2 regions of the Azospirillum argentinense genome follow, and region 2 is predicted to be linked to the other one. Evidence: riboswitches for the same ligand, from Rfam matches in the RefSeq annotation. Region 2 holds a riboswitch; the other holds the start of a gene.
The links. Region 2 has a riboswitch for cobalamin ahead of ABAZ39_RS15860 (hypothetical protein). Riboswitches for the same ligand answer to the same signal wherever they lie in the genome.
Positions count from the first base shown of each region.

Region 1: another riboswitch for cobalamin. It lies ahead of cobW (cobalamin biosynthesis protein CobW); the one in region 2 lies ahead of ABAZ39_RS15860 (hypothetical protein).

Region 1 is NZ_CP007794.1:1,160,971-1,166,239, forward strand. It holds gene ABAZ39_RS19430 (ABC transporter ATP-binding protein) at 1-723, opposite strand; gene ABAZ39_RS19435 (ABC transporter ATP-binding protein) at 716-1,480, opposite strand; cobalamin riboswitch at 1,771-1,986, shown strand; gene cobW (cobalamin biosynthesis protein CobW) at 2,026-3,099, shown strand; gene cobN (cobaltochelatase subunit CobN) at 3,256-5,269, shown strand, end outside.
Region 2 is NZ_CP007794.1:358,605-363,873, forward strand. It holds gene ABAZ39_RS15855 (methylmalonyl-CoA mutase family protein) at 1-1,776, opposite strand, end outside; cobalamin riboswitch at 1,952-2,202, shown strand; gene ABAZ39_RS15860 (hypothetical protein) at 2,307-2,693, shown strand; gene ABAZ39_RS15865 (LysR family transcriptional regulator) at 2,715-3,644, opposite strand; gene metE (5-methyltetrahydropteroyltriglutamate--homocysteine S-methyltransferase) at 3,741-5,269, shown strand, end outside.

The sequences.
Region 1 (5,269 bases), 800 kb from region 2:
TCAGACACCCAGATAGGTGTGGAGCTTGTCCATGTTCTGGGCGAGCTGGTCGTTGGGGATCATGTCGACGACATGGCCTTCCTCCATCACGTAATGGCGGTCGGCGATGGTCGCGGCGAAGCGGAAATTCTGCTCCACCAGCACGATGGTGAAGCCGCGCTGCTTCAGCTTGCGCACCGCCACCCCGATCTGCTCGATGATGACGGGGGCAAGCCCCTCGGTCGGCTCGTCGAGCAGGATCAGGTCGGCGCCGGTGCGCAGGATGCGCGCGATGGCCAGCATCTGCTGCTCGCCGCCCGACAGGCGCGTGCCCTGGGTGGTGCCGCGGCCCTGCAGGTTCGGGAACAGCTCGTAGATCTGCGGCACCGTCATGCCGCCCGACTTGACCACCGGCGGCAGCATCAGGTTCTCGTCCACGCTGAGCGAGGCGAAGATGCCGCGCTCCTCCGGCACGTAGCCGATGCCGAGGCGGGGAATCTTGTGCTGCGCCATGCCGATCAGCTCCTTGCCCTGGAAGCGGATCGAACCGTTGCGTTTGCCGACGATGCCCATGATCGAGCGCATGGTCGTCGTCTTGCCGGCGCCGTTGCGGCCCAGCAGGGTCACCACCTCGCCCTGGCGCACGTCGATGTTGACGCCGTGCAGCACGTGGCTTTCGCCGTAGAAGGCCTGGAGGTCGCGGATCTCCAGCATGGCCGTTTTCACATTCGCGCCGTCAGGCATGGCCCACCTCACCCGTCCCCATGTAGGCTTCCATGACCTGCGGGTTGCGCGATACGACGTCGTATGCGCCCTCCGCCAGGATCTCGCCGCGGCGGAGCACGGTGATGGTGTCCGACAGGTGGGCGACGACCGACAGGTTGTGCTCCACCATCAGGATGGTGCGGTCGGCGGAGACGCGCTTGATCAGCGCGGCGGTGCCTTCGATGTCCTCGTGGCCCATGCCGGCCAGCGGCTCGTCGAGCAGCATCACCTCCGGGTCGAGCGCCAGCGTGGTGGCGATCTCCAGCGCGCGCTTGCGGCCGTAGGGCAACTCGGCGGCGGTGTGGCCGGCCCAGGGGGTCAGGTTCACCGCCTCGATCAGTTCCTCGGCGCGGTCGTGCAGGTCGTGCAGGCTGGCCTCGGGCTTCCAGAAATGGAAGCTGGTGCCGCGCGGGCGCTGCAGCGCGACGCGGACATTCTCCAGCACGCTGAGGTGCGGGAAGACCGCGGAAATTTGGAACGACCGCACCATGCCGAGCAGCGCCACGTCGGCGGGCTTCATGGCGGTGATGTCGCGCCCCTTGTACAGGATCTGGCCACGCGTCGGCGTCAGGAACTTGGTCAGCAGGTTGAAGACCGTGCTCTTGCCGGCGCCGTTCGGGCCGATCAGCGCGTGGATGGTGCCGCGGCGGACCTGGAGATTCACCTCCTTCACCGCGATGAAGCCCTTGAACTCCTTCGAGAGTCCACGCGCTTCCAGAATGATGTCGTCGGCCATGGGTGCCGTTTTTCCCTCCCTGTTCGTCCGCGTCGTCTGCCGGTCCGCGTTTTTGGTTAGGCTGATATAAGCACAGAACATGCCAACTGCGGAAGATTCGAACAAGCCCTTGAAATCGTTTATTTCCCCCTATGAGACCGTGGGCGTCCCATACCGTCCGGAGTGTCAGCTTTCCAGACAGACTGTACCGATCTTCCGACACACCGACGGCGGCATGGGCGAAGCGCTCCGGGTTCGGCGACACGGTTTCCGGGCGCCAAATGGCCGCTTGCAAATCGGGGGTCCGCCTGCAATTCTGCGCCTCCGACGGTGCCCCGGCCGCCGTGAAGGCGCGGGGATAATAGGGAATGCGGTGCGGACCCGGATGGGGTCCAAGGCCGCGGCTGCCCCCGCAACTGTGTGCGGCGAGTCGGCCTCCGGACATGCCACGGGCCGACAGGCCGGGAAGGCGGGAGGCGCGACGACGACCCGCAAGCCAGGAAACCTGCCGCCGGACCGACACTCATCCAATCCGCCGGGTGTGGCGGAGACAAGGAAGCCAGATCATGACCACCGGCCCGCTGACCGCCGGAAAGACCCCGGCCACCGTCATCACCGGCTTTCTCGGCGCCGGGAAGACGACGCTGATCCGCAGCCTGCTGGAGCAGGCCGGCGGGCGCCGTCTGGCGCTGATCATCAACGAGTTCGGCGACGTCGGCATCGACGGCGAAATCCTGCGCGCCTGCGGCGATCCGACCTGCACCGAGGATGACGTGATCGAGCTGGCGAACGGCTGCCTGTGCTGCACCGTCGCCGACGATTTCGTCCCGGCCATCGAGAAGCTGCTGTCCCGCCCGCAGCCGCCGGAACACATCATCATCGAGACCAGCGGCCTCGCCCTGCCGAAGCCACTCGTCCAGGCCTTCCATTGGCCGGCGATCAAGACCCGGGTGACGGTGGACGGGGTGGTCGCGGTGGTCGACGCCGCCGCCGCCGCGGAGGGCCGCTTCGCCCCCGATCCGGCGGCGCTGGCCGCCCAGGCCGCCGAGGCCGGGCAACTCGACCACGAGACCCCGGTGGAGGAGGTGTTCGAGGACCAGCTCCTCTGCGCCGACCTGATCGTGGTGAACAAGACCGATCTGGTGGATGCCGCCGATCTGGCCAAGGTCGAGGACCTGATCCGCGCCGCCATGGCCGAGGGCGGCATGGCTGAGGGCGGGGCTGGGCGCGAGGCCAAGATCCTGCGCGCCAGCAACGGCAGGGTCGATCCGGTGGTGCTTCTCGGCGTCGGCGCCGGGGCCGAGGACGACCTCGCCAACCGCCCCAGCCACCATGACGAGGAGGAGGGCCACGACCACGACGACTTCACCAGCTTCGTCGTGGAACTCGGCCCGCAACCCGACCCGGCGGCGCTGGCGAAGACGCTGGAGCGGGTCGCCGCCGCCCATGGCGTGCTGCGCCTGAAAGGTTTCATCGACGTGCCGGGCAAGCCGATGCGCCTTCTGGTGCAGGGCGTGGGAACGCGCATCCAGACCCATTTCGACCGCTTCTGGAAGCCCGACGAGCCGCGCCGCAGCCGTCTGGTGGTGATCGGCGAGACGGGCCTGGACCGCGACGCCGTGTCCGCGGCGCTGGGGTGATTTTTAGCCTTCACAACCCTCTCCCCTCTGGGGAGAGGGTGGCCCGCAGGGCCGGTGAGGGGGTTGCGCTTACGCCGGGCGTTCCGCCACGCGCAACCCCCTCACCCTAACCCTCTCCCCAGAGGGGAGAGGGGATTTTCGTAAAGCACTTTCGCCATGCACCTACTCGCCGCCCGCCAGGAAGACCTCGACGCCGGCCCCCAGGCCGTGGATCTGGGGCAGAGCCCGGCGGACCTCGTCGTCCTGTCCTTCTCCGACAGCGATCTGACGGCGCTCGCCGCCTGCTGGAAGCGCCATCGCGACACGTTGCCCACCCTGCGGCTGGCGAATCTCGCGCGGCTGGGGCACCCGCTGTCGGTGGACCTTTACGTCGAGTCCGTGATCCGCAAGGCGAAGCTGGTCGTTCTGCGGCTGCTCGGCGGGGCGGGCTATTGGCGCTACGGGCTGGACCATGTCGCCGCCGCCTGCCGGGAGTCCGGGGTGGCGCTGGCCGTGCTGCCCGGCTGCGCCCAGCCGAACCCCGCCCTGGAGGGCTACGGCACCGTTCCGGCGGAGGCGGCGCAACGGCTGTGGCGTGGATTCACCGAAGGCGGGCCGGACAACATGGCCAACCTGCTGGCCTACGCCGCCACGCTGGCCGGGCAGGACCGCCCTTGGCGCGAACCGGCGCCGGTGCCGCGCTTTGGCGTCTATGAGGGCTGGTCCGGCCACGTCACCGGCCCCTGCGCGCCGGTCGTATTCTACCGCTCCCACCTGCTGGCCGGCGACCTGGAGCCGGTGCACGCGCTGTGCGACGCGCTGGCCGCGCGCGGCCTCGCCCCGCTGCCGCTGTTCGTGGCGAGCCTGAAGGAACCGGACTGCGCCGCCTGGATGCGCGCCACCCTGACCGCCCGCGACGCCGCCGTCGTGATGAACCTGACCGGCTTCTCGGCGGCGCGCGAGGACGGGTCGCCACTGGAAGCCAACGGCACGCCGGTGCTTCAGGCCGTGCTGTCCACCACGCCCGAGGAGGGCTGGCGCGGCTCCGCCCGCGGCATGGGGCCATCCGACCTCGCCATGAACGTTGTGCTGCCGGAGATGGACGGGCGCATCCTGACCCGTGCCATCGCCTTCAAGGCCGAAGGGGCGCTGGACCCCGACCTGGAGTTCGCTCCGACGCTGATCCGCCCGGTGCCCGACCGGGTGGCCTTCGCCGCCGATCTGGCCGCCGCCTGGGTGCGGCTGGGCGCCACGCCAAGGGCCGGGCGCAAGCTGGCGCTGGTGCTGTCCGACTATCCGGGGCCGGGCGGCGGCATCGGCCACGCGGTGGGCCTCGACACCCCGGCGAGCGTCGTCGGCATTCTGGAACGGCTGCGCGCCGAGGGCTATGGGCTCGACGGGCTTCCCGACGGCCCCGCCGCCCTGATGGAGACGCTGACCGGCGGGAGTACCGCCGCGCTGAGCTTTGAGGACTACCGCCGCCTCGTCCCCGCCGAGACCCGCGCCCGCATCGCCGCCACCTGGGGCGACGAGGAGGCCGACCCACGTTCCGACGGCACCGCCTTCCGCTTCACGGTGCTGGCCTGCGGCAACGTCGCCGTCGCCGTGCAGCCGAGCCGCGGCCACGGTCCGCTGACCACCACCCAGCACCACGACCCGGAGACGCCGCCCAGCCACGGCTACTTCGCCTTCCACCTCTGGCTCCGCCATGTCCTGGGCATCCACGCGCTGGTGCAGGTGGGCGCGCACGGGACGCTGGAATGGCTGCCGGGCAAGGCCGTCGCCCTGTCCGCCGACTGCTGGCCGGAGATCGTCGCCGGTCCCTTGCCCTGCCTCTACCCCTTCATCGTCAACAACCCCGGAGAGGGGGTGCAGGCGCGCCGCCGGTTGGGCGCGGTCCTGATCGGCCACCTGACCCCGCCGCCGGTCGAGGCCGGGCTGCACGGCGACCTCGCCGCACTTGAAACGGCCATCGACGAATATTCGATGGCGACCGGGCTGGACCCGCGGCGGCTGGGCACGCTGCGCCAGACCATCCTCGATCTGGCCTGGACATCCGGCGTCGCCGCCGACTGCAACCTGCGGCCCGACGACGACCCCGACGCCATCCTCAGCCGCCTCGACGCCCATCTCTGCGACATCAAGGAGATGCAGATCCGCGACGGGCTGCACGTCTTCGGCACCACGCCGG
Region 2 (5,269 bases):
CATGGATTCGGCGTCGGGGAAGCCGTTGTTGCCGAGCGCCTGGATGCCGCCGGCCTCGAAGAGGTTCTTGGCGTAGGTGGCGCGCGCCGTGTGCTGGGCGACCGGCCCGATGTTGGCGAGGAAGACCGTCGGCCAGGACCCATGGGCGAGCTTGTGGCGGTCGGCGGCGTCGCGCAGGGCCTCGAAGGATTCGTGCAGGCGGTGGCGTGGCAGCGGCTCGACGCGGGCCGGGGTTCCCCGCGCCAGGGCCGCCGTCAGGCCGGCCCGCGTCGCCCCGCCGGTGGCAGCCTCCACGAGATCGTCCAGCGACCCGGAGCCGACCGCTGCCGGTGCCACGGCGACGTCGTCATGGTGGCGCGGTACGGGGGATGGGCGGACGACCGGCTGCTCAAGGAGGTTGGGAAACTCGCTGACGCCGGTCAGCGGGTCCTTGCGGCGGGCGATGTTGGCTTCCCGTTGCGCCCAGGACCCGGCGATGGTGCGGGCGAGGCTGCCATCGGCCAGCACGGCGGCGATGCCGCCCCGCCGCTCGATGTCCTGGAATTCGGCCCAGGCGGCCTGGGCCAATTGCTCGGTCAGCGTTTCGACGTACCAGGAGCCGCCGGCCGGATCGGCGACGCGGGCCAGCGAGGATTCCTCCTTCAGCAGGATCTGGCTGTTGCGGGCGATGCGGCGGGCGAAGTCGTCGGATTCGCCCAGCGCCGCGTCGAAGGGCAGCACCGCCACCGCGTCGGCCCCGCCGACCCCGGCGGCGAAGCCGGCCACCGTGGTGCGCAGCATGTTCACCCAGGGATCGCGCCGCGCCATGATGCGCCGCGCCGTGCGGGCGGTCAGGTGCATGGCGCGGGCCGACTCCGAGGCGCCCGACGCCTCGGCGATGCGCCCCCACAGGCGCCGCGCGGCGCGCAGCTTGGCGATGGAGAGGAATTGGTCGCAGCCGACGGATAGGGTGAAGGCGATCTGCCGGCAGGCGGTGTCGATGTCCAGCCCGGCAGCGGTCAGGGCGCGCAGATAGGCGACCCCGGTCGCCATGGCGGCGGCGAGGTCCTGGCTTTCGGTCGCCCCGGCGTCGTGCCAGGGGGAACTGTCCACCCCGACGGCGGTGACGTGAGGGAAATTGCGGGCGGTCCAGGCGGCCAAGGCCGCCGTGTCGGCGAGCGCCGCCTCCAGACTGCCCGGCAGGGCGTCGGCCGCGGCCAGAGTCCCGATGGGATCGGCGTTGAAGGCGCCCCGCGCCTTGTCCGGCATCACCGAGCGGCGGCGCCACAGGGCGGCGAGCAGCGCCGCGCCGGCCACTGCGTCGCCTCCCGCCTCCAGCGACAGTGGCACCATCTCCGGATAGACGTTGGCCAGCGTGCGGTCGAGATCGTCCAACCGGTCGATGGCGATGCCGGGGCTGTCCGGCCTGTCGAGGCGCAGCCGGATGGCGGTGGCGCCGCGCAGCAGATCGGTCAGGATGGCGGCGTTGGCCGCCTTGGGATCGGCGGCGTCGTGTTCGGTCAGGATGTCCCAGCCGTCCGGTCCAGCGCCTCCGGCATGGCCGCCGCGGGTGAACGGGGCGAAGCCTGGCAAACCGGACGGATCGCCCGCGGCCGGCCAGTCTTCCGCCGTATAGAGGGGCTGCACGGCGATGCCTTCGTACAGCCGGGTGACCAACCGCTTCTCGAAGGGGGCGCCCTTCAGCCCCTTGTCGACGAGAACCCGCCATTGCTCGCGCGTGGCCGGAGGGAATTCGGTGGCGAAGATCGTCTCGGCATCGTCCCGGCGGTCGTCCATGCTGGCGAGATTCCTTCCCATCCGTGTTCCGAACATTTGCAAGATACGCCGAACGACCCGTGGGAATCAGGCGGAAATTGGCAAAATTTGGCGAAGGGCTGCGGGCAATCTTGCGAATTTTGCAAAAGGGACTTGCCGTGGCGCTCGCGCTTGACGCCGCCGGGTGCACCCTCTTACCGTTCCCGCCGGATACGGTCCCCGTTCGCCCCAGGGCGTCCGGGGCTAAGAGGGAAGCCGGTGAACCGTTCGCCTCGCCACGAGGATGATGGCGAAGCCGGCGCTGCCCCCGCAACTGTGAGCGGAGAGTGGGTCCGCCGTTTCAGCGCCACTGGTGCCCATCCCGGTTCGGGACGACGGCACCGGGAAGGCCGGACGGTCCCGCGACGACCCGTGAGCCAGGAGACCTGCCGGATCTGTCGAACGCGAGTCGGGCGGGGTGTCCCGGCGGGTGCGGCGTCGCCGGAGGTCTCCCGTGCCGCGTCGGCGTCCGTCCCATCCTTGCCCTTTGGGAGCGAGGGGTGCCACCGCCGATGTCCGTCCAACCAACGCCCGTTCCACCCAATCTCATCCGTCTGGCGTTCCGACGCCGTCCGGTGACGCCGACCCCCGCCGACCGGTCGGCACCCTTTGTCCTGACGGCGACGGAGGGACGCTGGTCCCTGCGGGGAACCAGGGAGCCGCTGGACGCCGCCGGGCTGGTCGCGGCGGCCGACACCCTGCGGGAGATCGCCCGCGCCCTGGTCGAGCAGGCGCATGCGGAAGCCGGCCAACCGGCGAACCGCTGCGTCGCCGAATTCGTGCTGCACCAGGACGGCGGCATCGACCATTGGCTGGCGCCGGGCGGGGATGCGGACGAGCGCCGCACCATTGCGCTCGGCCTGCGCAACGCCATCGGCAGCTTGCGGATGGGTGGCTGACCGGCGCGGCTTCGCCTGCCGCTACAACTGGGCGGTTCCACCGTCGCGATGGGCAAGCGCCAGATCGATGAAACCCCGCAGATAGCCGATGTCGGCGTCCGCCTCGCGGAAGCCCAGGAAAATCTGCTTGGCGACACCGTCCCGGCCCAGGCGCACCGGGCTCACGTCGAACTTGGCGCCATACTCCTCGACCAGCCAGCGCGGCAGGGCGGCGACGCCACGGCCGTGGGCCACCATCAGCAGCATGATGTCGGTCGTCTCGATCGGCTTGTGCTGCCTCGGGCTGATCCCGGCCGGCATCAGGAACTGGGTGTAGATGTCGAGACGGTCGGGCGCCACCGGGTAGGTGATCAGGACTTCGTCCGCCATCTGCTGCGGTTCGACGAAGGCGGCATGGCGCAGACGGTGCCCCGGCCCGACCACCAGAACCTGTTCGTAGTCGAACACCGGCTCGAAGCACAGTCCGGGCTTGAACAGCGGATCCGGTGTCACCAGCATGTCGATGTCGTGGCCGAACAGGGCCCCGATGCCGCCGAACTGAAACTTCTGCCGGACGTCCACGTCGACCTTCGGCCAAGCATCGACGTAGGGAGCGACGATCTTCAGGAGCCACTGATAGCAGGGATGGCATTCCATCCCGATGCGCAGGGTCCCGCGCCCGCCCTGGGCGAACTGCTGGAGGCGTTCTTCAGCATGGGCCAGTTGCGGCAGCAAGCGGTTGGCGACCGCCAGCAGCCATTCCCCGGCCTGGGTCGGCCGCAAGCGGCGGCCTTCGCGGTGCCACACATCCACGCCGAGCTGCTCTTCCAGCTTGCGGATGGCGTGGCTCAGCGCCGGTTGGGTCAGGTTCAAATGGCTGGCCGCCGCCGTCAGCGAGCCGTGACGATCAACCTCGCGGATGATCGAGAGATGGATGCGCTCCAGGATCGCCATACCGTCCACCTCATCCATGAATGAAATTTATCGAACGATAAAATCATACCATTTTTCATTCATGTTCTGAACTCCGTATGGTCCGCGCCGATCCCTCTTTTCAAGGCGCCCCCCATGGCAATGACCCACACCCTCGGATTCCCCCGCATCGGCGCCAAGCGCGAGTTGAAGTTCGCCTTGGAGGCTTATTGGAAGGGGGCGTCCTCCCGCGACGAGCTGGTCCGCGTCGGCGCTGACCTCCGCAAGCGCCACTGGCGGGACCAGGGCGCGCTCGACCTCGTTCCCGTGGGCGATTTCGCCTTCTACGATCAGGTGCTCGACATGAGCTTCACGCTCGGCAACCTGCCGGAGCGCGTGAAGGGCTTCCATGGCGATGCCCTGGACAATTACTTCCGCGTGGCGCGCGGCCGTTCGGCCGAGACCGCCGCCCATAGTGCCGAAGAGCACGGCGGATGCTGCAGTGGCGTCGCTGCCGGCGAGATGACCAAGTGGTTCGACACCAACTACCACTACATCGTCCCCGAGTTCGACGCCGAAACCCAGTTCAACCTCGACGCCTCCCGTCTGCTGCAGCAACTCGCTGAAGCCAAGGAGCAGGGTGTCAAGGCCAAGCCGGTGATCATCGGCCCGGTCACCTACCTCGCGCTGGGCAAGGCCAAGGACGGTTCGGACAAGCTGGCTCTGCTGCCCCGCCTGCTGCCCGTCTACGCCGAACTGCTGCAGGCCCTGGCCGATCAGGGCGTCGAGTGGGTGCAGATCGACGAACCCATCCTGGTGACCGAGCTGGAAGCGGCGTGGCGGGACGCCTTCACCCAGGCCTATCGGGATCTCGGTACCGGCGCGGTCAAGCTGCTGCTGGCGACCTATTTCGGCCAGCTCCAGGAGAATTTGCCACTGGTCTGCTCCCTACCGGTGCAGGGCCTCCATCTCGACGCCATCAACGCCCGCGACGAGGTCGATGCCCTGATCCAGGCCCTCCCGACCGACCGCGTCGTGTCGCTGGGCGTCGTCAACGGCCGGAACATCTGGAAGACCGACCTACACGCAACGCTCGACTGGCTGGAGCCGGTGGCCGAGAGGCTCGGTGAGCGGCTGTGGATCGCACCGTCCTGCTCGCTGCTGCACGTGCCGGTCGACCTCGCCGGCGAGCGCAAGCTGGATGAGGAGGTCCGCTCATGGCTGGCCTTTGCGGTGCAGAAGCTGGAGGAGATCCGGGTTCTGGCGACCGCGCTGACCCCGGGATGGGATAGGGGCCGTGCCGCCGTCGCGGCCGAGTTGGAGGCCAACCGCACCGCCATCGAAGCGCGCCGCCATTCGCCGCGGGTCAACAACCCGGCGGTGAAGGCGGCGGTTGCCGCCATCGACGCCCAGCTCGGACGGCGCAAGAGCGCCTTCGCCGAGCGCGCCGCCAAGCAGGCCGCCCGCCTGAATCTGCCGACGTTCCCGACCACCACCATCGGCTCCTTCCCGCAGACCAAGGAGATCCGTCAGGCGCGCAGCCAGTTCAAGGCCGGGACGATCGACGCGGTGGCCTACACCGAGGCGATGCGCGGCGAGATCGCGCGGAGCGTGCGCGAGCAGGAGGCGCTGGGCCTCGACGTGCTGGTTCACGGTGAGGCCGAGCGCAACGACATGGTCGAGTA